One region of the Exiguobacterium sp. s143 genome, then DNA from elsewhere that is predicted to be linked to it. Evidence: riboswitches for the same ligand, from Rfam matches in the RefSeq annotation. Region 1 holds a riboswitch; each other region holds the start of a gene.
What was found. A riboswitch is a leader RNA that binds a small molecule or an ion and turns the genes downstream of it on or off. The one in region 1 is predicted to bind S-adenosylmethionine.
Positions count from the first base shown of each region.

Region 2: another riboswitch for S-adenosylmethionine. It lies ahead of KNQ03_RS06960 (methionine ABC transporter ATP-binding protein); the one in region 1 lies ahead of KNQ03_RS05975 (methionine ABC transporter ATP-binding protein).
Region 3: another riboswitch for S-adenosylmethionine. It lies ahead of KNQ03_RS13050 (Na+/H+ antiporter NhaC family protein); the one in region 1 lies ahead of KNQ03_RS05975 (methionine ABC transporter ATP-binding protein).

Region 1 covers NZ_JACSMX010000001.1:1,116,520-1,119,772, forward strand. Annotated here, with positions in the region: gene KNQ03_RS05965 (MetQ/NlpA family ABC transporter substrate-binding protein) at 1-213, opposite strand, end outside; gene KNQ03_RS05970 (methionine ABC transporter permease) at 246-911, opposite strand; gene KNQ03_RS05975 (methionine ABC transporter ATP-binding protein) at 908-1,930, opposite strand; SAM riboswitch class I at 2,009-2,113, opposite strand; gene KNQ03_RS05980 (bifunctional cystathionine gamma-lyase/homocysteine desulfhydrase) at 2,171-3,253, opposite strand, start outside.
Region 2 covers NZ_JACSMX010000001.1:1,313,558-1,316,810, reverse strand. Annotated here, with positions in the region: gene KNQ03_RS06970 (MetQ/NlpA family ABC transporter substrate-binding protein) at 1-263, opposite strand, end outside; gene KNQ03_RS06965 (methionine ABC transporter permease) at 291-956, opposite strand; gene KNQ03_RS06960 (methionine ABC transporter ATP-binding protein) at 946-1,959, opposite strand; SAM riboswitch class I at 2,044-2,149, opposite strand; gene KNQ03_RS06955 (aminotransferase class I/II-fold pyridoxal phosphate-dependent enzyme) at 2,212-3,253, opposite strand, start outside.
Region 3 covers NZ_JACSMX010000004.1:14,516-17,768, forward strand. Annotated here, with positions in the region: gene KNQ03_RS13040 (alpha/beta hydrolase) at 1-370, opposite strand, end outside; gene KNQ03_RS13045 (metal ABC transporter solute-binding protein, Zn/Mn family) at 540-1,553, shown strand; SAM riboswitch class I at 1,623-1,727, shown strand; gene KNQ03_RS13050 (Na+/H+ antiporter NhaC family protein) at 1,809-3,119, shown strand; gene KNQ03_RS13055 (hypothetical protein) at 3,163-3,253, opposite strand, start outside.

The DNA.
Region 1 (3,253 bases):
ATCTTGGAACTTCTGGATTTCAAGCTTGTAACCTTTTGCTTCGTATTCTTTTTTAACGTGCTCAAGAATCTCAGCGTGCGGTACGTTTGAAGCACCGATGACAAGTGTTTTGTCGTCGCTACCTGATCCTGATGATTTTTCGCCACATGCAGCAAGGCTGATTGCTAAAACGGATACAGCGGCAGTACCTACGAATTTTTTCCAAACTTTCATGAATGATTCCTCCAATATGATTAAGTTTTGAATTAACGTTTATCGATTGCTCGGATCAGCAAGTCACCAATGATTTGGATGACGAAGACGATCGCTAAGATTAAGAGTGTCGCAATGACGATGACATCGTTTTGAGAACGCTGGAATCCTTCGATGAAGGCCATGTCCCCAAGTCCACCTCCGCCGACTACTCCGGCCATTGCCGTATAACCGACAAGTGAGACGAGTGTGACCGTGATACCAGAAACGATGGCAGGCAACGCTTCCGGGATTAAGACTTTATAGATGATTTGGAACTTCGTCGCCCCCATCGATTCAGCTGCCTCGATGACACCTTTATCGACTTCGCGTAACGCGAGTTCAACCATCCGACCGTAAAATGGTGCAGCACCGAAAATCAGTGCCGGTAATGCTGCCGTTGGTCCGAGGAACGAACCGACGATCGCTGTCGTAAATGGAATCAATAAGATCAGTAAGATGATGAACGGAATCGAACGGAAGACGTTGACGATCAAGCTCAACACTGAATAGAACGCCCGATTCTTGAACAATAACTCTTCGTTTGTCGCATACAATAGTAAACCAATGATCAAACCGAGAACGAATGTCGAAACCCCAGCGATTGCCGTCATATAGACGGTACTGCCTGTCGCTTCCCACACCATGTCCCAATCTAGGTTGTCAAAGAATGAAATCATCGGTGATCCACCTCCACTTCAACATCACTGGCTTGAAGCTTCGTGATGACCGCTTGTGTTGCTTCTGTTTCCCCGATCAACTGAATGAACAGTGTACCGAGTGCCCCTTCCTGTGATTGACCGACGTTTCCGCCGATGATGTTGAACAGGACCGGTGAATCCTTCATGACTTCCGCGAGGATCGGGCTTTCCGCTGTCGATCCGACGAACGTCAACTGAACGATTTTTCCGGTTGGGTACCGTTCGCGTAGTTTCGCGAACGTCAACTCGTTTTCCGAAGGCGACGTCAATTGTTTGACGAACTCCTTCGTCATCGCTTGCTTCGGATGACGGAAGACTTCTGCGACCGGTCCTTGCTCGACGATTTTACCGGCTTCCATGACGGCGACCCGGTGACAGATTTTTTGAATGACGTGCATCTCGTGTGTGATCAAGACGATCGTCAGTTTCAGTTTTTCATTGATGTCGACGAGTAACTCAAGGATTGAATCCGTCGTCTTCGGATCGAGTGCACTTGTTGCCTCGTCACATAAGAGAACGTCCGGGTTCGATGCCAGTGCCCGAGCGATACCGACACGTTGTTTTTGACCACCCGATAATTGTGACGGATAGGCTTTTTCGCGTCCGTCCAAACCAACGAGTTGGATCAGTTCCGCGACCCGTTCCTTGCGGTGTGCTTTCGGGAAGCCACCGAGCTCGAGTGGGAACATGATGTTCTCTTCAACCGTCCGTGACCATAGTAAGTTGAAGTGCTGAAAGACCATCGAGACATTCTTGCGGACGCCTCGTAATTCTTTTGGTTTCAGTGATGTCATCTCAACACCATCGATTTGGATCGAACCACTAGTTGGTGCTTCGAGCATATTCAGCAATCGGATCAGGGTCGATTTCCCTGCTCCGGAATAACCGATTATTCCAAAAATTTCACCGCGCTCGATTGTCAGATCGACATTCGCGACGGCTTCGACCGCTCCGCGCTTTGAGCGATAAATCTTTCCTACGTCTTGTAAACGAATCACAACTGTCCCTCCTAAAATAAAAAAAGTGCGCGCGTTTTAGAGCAAACGCGCGCACTTTTCAGTACACAAAACCATTTGCTCTCATCTCCCAGACTTTTGTCTGCTGGAATTAGCACCACTTCGGATTAGATCCGCGGTTGCCGGGTTTCATCGGGCCAGTCCCTCCACCACTCTCGATAAGAGTTTCGGTATTAAGTTTGTAGAATATATTCTGAATATTAGCAGGGGTTATTTTTGTTGTCAAACAGTTTTTTCAGAAACTTTTTCGAGGAACGTGAAAGCACGTGTTAAGTCTTCTTTCAAATCTTCTGCGTCTTCAAGTCCAACTGAAATCCGAACGAGACCGTCTGTGATGCCGAGTTCTGCCCGACGTTCTGCTGGGATTGACGCATGCGTCATCCGTGCCGGCACCGAAATCAGACTCTCGACGGCACCAAGACTCTCAGCGAGTGTGAAGAAGTGTGTCGCCTCGACGAGTTTTTCTGCGTTCGCTGCTGAACCGACATCAAAGCTGATCATCCCACCAAATCCAGTCGCTTGTTTCGCTTGGATGTCGTGACCAGGATGCGATGCAAGTCCTGGGTAGAAGATGTTCGAGACGATGTCTTGCGCTTGTAGGAACGCAACGAGATCATGTGCTGTCTCTTCGATCGCATCCATTCGGATACCGAGTGTACGAAGACCACGGACGAGCAAGAAGCTGTCTTGCGGTCCAAGCACGCCGCCTGTCGAGTTTTGGATGAAGTGCAGCTCTTCGCCGAGCGCATCATCTTTGACGACGACAAGTCCAGCGACGACGTCCGAGTGTCCGCCGATGTATTTCGTCGCACTGTGCAAGACGATATCTGCACCGAGTGCGAGTGGTTGTTGATGATACGGTGTCGCGAACGTGTTGTCGACGACGAGTTTAAGATCGTGACGTTTGGCAATCGTTGCAATCGCTGCGATATCCGTAACTTTCAACAACGGGTTCGTCGGTGTTTCGACGTAGACGATCTTCGTGTTGTCTTGGATCGCTGCTTCCGTCGCCGCAAGGTCCGTCGTATCGACGAATGTCACTTCGATGTTGAACTTCGGTAAGACGCGTTGCATCAAGCGGAACGTACCACCGTAGACGTCATCCGTCATGACGATGTGGTCGCCAGACTCAAGCAAGTGGAAGACGGCATGGATCGCTGCCATCCCAGAACCGAACGCAAAACCACGTGCGCCACCTTCGAGATCCGCAATCAATCGTTCGATGCTCGTCCGTGTTGGGTTCGCTGTCCGTGAATATTCATATCCGTCCTTGAGTTGACCGATTTTATCCTGCTTGTATGTGCT
Region 2 (3,253 bases), 200 kb from region 1:
TGTTGGAACAAGTTGGCGTCGATGTTCCCGCTACCGAGGGCGATGTTCGGTTGGATGTAATCGCTGAACTCGACGATTTCGACTTTATAGCCTTTCTTTTCGAGTTGCGGCTGGATCGCTTGTTTGACCATGTCGCTATACGGACCGCTCGTCGCACCAATCTTGATCGTCTTGTCTTTTTCGTCAGCACTGCTGTCTCCACATCCCGCGAGAACTCCTGCACCGAGTAAGGCTGTTGCTAAAAAGGCATATCGTTTTTTCATGATTCCACTCTCCCTTTGTATGTATGATTAGCGTTTATCTGTTTTTCGCGCCAGTTGATTGCCAAGTGCTTGAATACTTTGAACGATGACGATGAGCACGACGATCGTCACGATCATAATGAGATTATCGTAGCGATAGTAACCGAAACGGATCGCGAGGTCACCAACACCTCCACCGCCGACGATACCAGCCATCGCTGAGAAGCCTATCAAGCTGATCGTCGTTAATGTGATGCCCTGAATGATGCCAGGGAGTGCTTCCGGTAAGAGGACACTGACGATGATCCGTAATGGTTTCGCCCCACATGCTTCCGCTGCTTCGATTAGACCAGGCGGAATTTCGCGCAGTGACGTCTCAACGAGTCGCGCGAGAAACGGAATCGCTGCGACACTGAGACTGACGGATGCTGCCGTCGGACCAATCGTATTGTCGAGTAAGAACTTCGTTAACGGAATGAGGGCAACAAGCAAGATGATGAACGGTAGCGACCGGACGATGTTGACGACGAAGTCAAGGACACGGCGGACGGCAAGGTTTTGAAAAAATAATCCCCGGTCGGTGACGAACAAGAGAATCCCGAGCGGAATCCCGACGACCAATGCAAAGGCAAGTGAAATTCCTACCATCCACGCCGTCTCGCCGAGTGCCTTCAAGAGCTCAGGTAACATCGTTTGAATACGATCAAGCCACATCCTGAATCACCTCGAGTGCATGAAGTTCCGTCGCGAGCCAGTCGAGGGCAGGAGCGATTTGGTCGGATGATCCCGTCAAGCTGACAATCAGGACACCGAAGGCGACGTCTTGAATGTAGTCGACCTTGCCGTGCAAGATGCTGACTGAGATATCGTAACGGCGGATTGCTTCTGATAACGTACTCTCACCGGTCTTCTCGCCCGTGAACTGCAAGCGGATGATCTTGCCTGGAGTTGCCTGTAAGATGCGTTCCGGCAATTCGATTTGTAGTGCCGTATCGACGTAATGTTGCGTCACTGGATGCTTGGCTTGACTGAACAGGTCATAGGTTGAGGCGACTTCAACGACTTCACCTTGCGACATGACCGCGACGCGATGGCAAATCTGTTTGACGACATCAATCTCATGCGTGATGAGGACGATCGTCAATCCGAGTCGTTCATTCAAATCCTTCAGCAGTTCAAGGATCTGTAGTGTCGTAACGGGGTCAAGAGCTGATGTCGCTTCGTCACATAACAAGACGGTCGGATCGTTCGCGAGTGCCCGGGCAATCCCGACGCGCTGTTTCTGCCCACCGCTTAATTGGCTCGGGAAGTTCGTCTCAAATCCTTCAAGTCCGACGAGCGAGACGAGTTCGCGAATTCGCTCCGGGAAGTCTGCTCGTTTGACTCCAGCAGCCTTGAGCGCAAAAGCGATGTTATCCGCGACGTTGCGCGACTGGATCAATTGGAAATGCTGAAAGATCATTCCTGTCCGTAAGCGAAGTTGACGCAAATCTGCTTTTGACATTCCGCCAAGCGAGACACCGTCGACCTTGACGGTTCCCTGTGTCGGATGCTCGAGTCCGTTGATTAGGCGAAGTAACGTACTCTTACCGGCACCGGACTCACCGATGATCCCGAAGATTTCTCCTTTTTGGATCGTCAAATCGACATCCCGTAATGCAAAAATCGGGGTCCGATCTCGAACGAACCGTTTTGTAATGTGTTTGAATTCAATCATCCGCTCATCTCCTCATACAAAAAAAGTCGCTTTTTCCTAGTAGCGGAGCAACCAGAAAAAAGCGACGAAAGTGTAAGATTTCGTAACTTATCTCTCAGAATGAAAATCATTCTGTAGGATGTGGCACCGTTCCTTACAGGTGGTTGCCGGACGTCGTTGGGCCTAATCCCTCGGTCGCTCTCGATAAGTAGTTATGCTGTTGGGATTTACTTTAACGGAAATGATTCCCATCTGTCAAATGTTTTTTCAGAATTATTCCGCAACAGGTGTCCGGAACAGGTTGAGCGTTCCGATTCGATCGACGGCTTCTTCGAGACGTTCGACGTCAGCAATCAAGCTAATCCGGACGTAGCCTTCACCGTATTCGCCGAAGAATGATCCAGGGGTCACGGCGACGTGTGCTTCGTCAAGCAGGTGATCGGTGAAGCTTTGGGACGTGTAACCTTCTGGAACAGGAAGCCAGACGAAGAAGGAACCGCCCGGGCGTGGTCCACTCCAACCAATCGCATCGAGTTTTGCGAACAACGCATCGCGTCGCGTTTCATACAAGCTACTTAACTCGCGGACGCACGTTTGGTCACTCGTGAGGGCAACGGTCGCCGCATGCTGAATCGGTGTGAAGGCACTGACGTAGAGATGTTCTTGGTATGTTTCGATGCTTGAGATGACGGACGGATTTCCGATCGCGAAGGCAATCCGGAAGCCGGACATGTTGAAGCGTTTTGAGAGTGAGAATAGCTCGATCCCGACGTCTTTTGCCCCTTCCGTCTGCAGGAAGCTTCGCGTCGGACCATCGAAACTGATGCCGCCGTATGCTAAGTCATGGACGACACAGATATCATGGGCATCGGCGAAAGCGACTGTCTGTTCGAAGGCTTCTGCCGTCGCGGTCGCACCCGTCGGATTACTCGGGTAGTTGAGGAACAACATCCGGGCACGCTCGACGTCCGTCGTATCAAGTAAGTCGTAATCCGGTAAGAAGTTATTTTTCTCAAGTAACGGAAGCGTAATCGGGAATGCGCCAGCAAGTGCTGCGCCAGACAGGTAATCCGGGTATCCTGGATCCGGAACGATGACACCTTCTCCAGGGTTGACGATCGTCTGCGGTAAGGCGACGATGCCGGCTTTACTGCCGAGGAGAATTGCGACTTCCGTTGCCGGATCGATTGTGACACCGAACTCAGTCGCATAAAAGCGCGCGACGGCTTGCTTTAGAAAATCATGTCCACGAAACGGTGGATATTGAAGGTTCGTTGGCTCGTCGATGGCTTGTTTTAAGGCATCGAGAATATGT
Region 3 (3,253 bases), on a different contig from region 1:
AATAACTGCCCTCTTCGAACAAACGATAATCGATACTACAAACAGCAACTCCGAGTTCAAGCAGACGGTCGACGATTGGACTAAAACAGAACATGTCATCGCGCTCTCCACGAACGAATGCACCGCCGTGTGCGTAGATGGCAACTGGAAACGGTCCTTCCCCCGGCGGATAATAGAGATCGAGCTGTAAGGTGCGGTCCCCCACCTGTTTATAAATGAGCGTCCGCGGTGCAAGTTGTTTTTCTGTGAGTGGCAAGGCGGGTTCGGTCCATCGAAGCAATGCACCATAATTGTTCCAGATACTCGCTCCCGCTGCTGCCGTCGTCAATAACGCAGCTCCCCCCATTAGCCATGCAGTTTCACGTTTCACTTGATCACCTCCAAAAGACGTGCCAGTTTCTTCACTTTATTATCCTTCTACCCCGTTTTAAAAGAAGTCGAACGTCTCGGTATTCGTACTTGACGCTTCACCAGCGTTCCGCTATAGTGAGAAAGTCCAAATCGGAATAATTACGTTTTAATAATGGAGGTATCATATAATGAAAAAAATCATTCCTGCTTTAACAGTCGCTTTCGCAAGTGCAAGTGTTCTCGCTGCTTGCGGTTCGAATACCGATTCATCGACTTCAGATAAAACCCAGACAGAAGTCTATGCATCAACGTTCGCGACGGCTGCTATTGCCCGCGAAATCGGAGGGGATCAAGTCAACGTCAAGATGATCGTCCCACCTGGAGCAGACCCCCACTCTTACGAGCCGACGTCAAAACAACTCACCGAGATTGCTAAGGGCGACTTGTTCCTCTTAACCGGTACGACGCTCGAGCCGTATTCGAAAAAAATCCAGGAGAGTCTAAAAGGCACGGATGTCCGCTTCGTCGAGACGAGTAAGGACGTCAACTTGCTAGAATCGGATGCTACACTTCATGCACATGAAGAAGAAGGACATACAGAAGACGAACATGCCCACGAAGAAGAAGGGCACGATGATCATGCAACGGATGAACATGCGCATGAAGAAGAGGGTCATGACCATGGAAAATACGATCCACACGTCTGGCTCGACCCTGTCAACGCAAAAGCAATGGCACGTTCGATCACAAGCGCTTTATCAAAAGAAGCTCCAAAAGACAAAGCAACGTTCGAAAAAAACTTAAAAGCGTTCGATCAGCAAGCTGATGAATTGGACGAACAATTTAAACAAGCCGTCGCTGATGGATCGAAAAAAGAACTTCTCGTTACGCATGCCGCTTATGGTTACCTCGCAGAACGATATGGTTTCACACAACTGCCGATTGCGGGAATTTCTCCTTCCGATGAACCGTCACAAAAGCAACTGGCCGCTTTAGTGAAAGAAGCACGGATGCATGATTTGAAATACGTCGCGTTCGAAGAGACAGTCTCACCGAAGGTTGCACGTGTCATCCAAAAAGAAATCGGAGCTGAATCCGTGACGATTCATAATCTAGAGTCGGTCACGAAAGCGCAACAAAACAGCTCGTATTTCAAGTTGATGGAAGAAAACGTCCAAACATTGAAAAAGGCACTTCAGTAAAGTACAGTTGACACGCGTTACTCAATGCGGTACGGTAAGAAACGTGTTTTACAACAATTGAATGACTTCTTTTTATCGCGAGAAACGGAGGGACTGGCCCAATGATGTTTCGGCAGCGGACGATTTGATTCGTACTGTGCCAAATCCAGCAAGCGAAAGCTTGAGAGATAAGAAGAGCGTCTTTATTTCATAAAGACCTCCTTCTTTCTTGCGAAGGGGTCTTTTTTTGTATCTTTGAGAAACGAGGTGTCAACAATGAATGAAACGATCACGCCTAACAAATGGGCACTGCTTCCCCTCGTCGTATTCCTGGTCCTCTTCATCGGAGCCGGGATCTTCTATGACGACTTTTACAAATTTCCGATCCTTATCGCCGCACTGATCGCTTTGATTTTTGCTGCAATCACGACGAAAGGATCGATCAATCAAACGGTTGAACGAATCGCAACGGGTGCCGGAAATCCCGATATCATGATCATGGTCTTCATCTTCTTACTAGCCGGTACGTTTTCTGGAACAGCAGAAGCAATCGGTGCCATCGATGCGACCGTTAATGCCGCTTTGACGTTCCTACCTCCGTCGCTCCTGATGAGTGGTCTGTTCATCATCGCTGCCTTCATCTCGATGGCAATGGGAACATCGACTGGAACGATTGCTGCACTCGCGCCGATCGCCTTCGGTATTCATGAAGCGACAGGCATCAACGTTGCCATCGCAGCGGCTGCTGTCGTTGGTGGATCGATGTTCGGCGATAACTTGTCGTTCATCTCGGATACGACGATTGCTGCCGTCCGGACCCAAAAAACGAACATGCGCGATAAATTCCGGACGAACTTCATGATCGTTCTACCGGCTGCTATTTTGACGGTCATCCTACTCGCATTCGTTTCTGGTTCTGGTGACGTCGTCGAAGCAAAGGCCTTCGAATTCTATAAGTTGATTCCATATCTCGCTGTCATCGTCCTTGCGATCTTCGGCGTCAATGTCATCCTTGTCCTCATCGGTGGTACGTTACTCACCGGCATCATCGGTATGATTGATGGTAGCTTCGGCTTGAGTGGATTCGTCCTCTCGATGTCCGAAGGCATGTTGGGCATGGCGGAGATCTCCATTTTGACGCTCCTCATGGGTGGTCTCGTCAGCTTGATTACGTTCAACGGTGGAATCGCCTTCTTAAAAGAGACGCTGACACGCAAGATTTCACAGCGTCGTGGTGCCGAATTCAGTATGGCAGCACTCGTTAGCGCAACGAATCTCGCGACTGCAAACAATACGATCTCGATTCTCGTCGCTGGACCACTGGCAGCTGAAATCGCCGATACGTATGAAGTCGATCGAAAAAAATCGGCGAGTATCCTTGATATCTTCTCTTGTGGTATTCAAGGCATCATTCCGTATGGAGCACAACTATTGATCGCAGCAGAATTGACGAAAACGGCTTCACCGGAACTGATTCCGTATCTGTTCTATCCGTTCCTGCTCTTCGTCTGTGGATCAATTGCCATCTTCTTCGGCTTACCACGCATGAAGAAGACAGCGACGAAGCAAGAAAAAATTTCTTCGTAACCATAAAACAGGTCCAATCGCGTCGACGATTGGACCTGTTTTATTATTTATTCTGCTTCGCTTGTCGTTCTAAGATTAAGTAAGCGATTGCCGGAAGCGGGAACTGAACGAGTCCAGCGCCTCCCCACACCCAT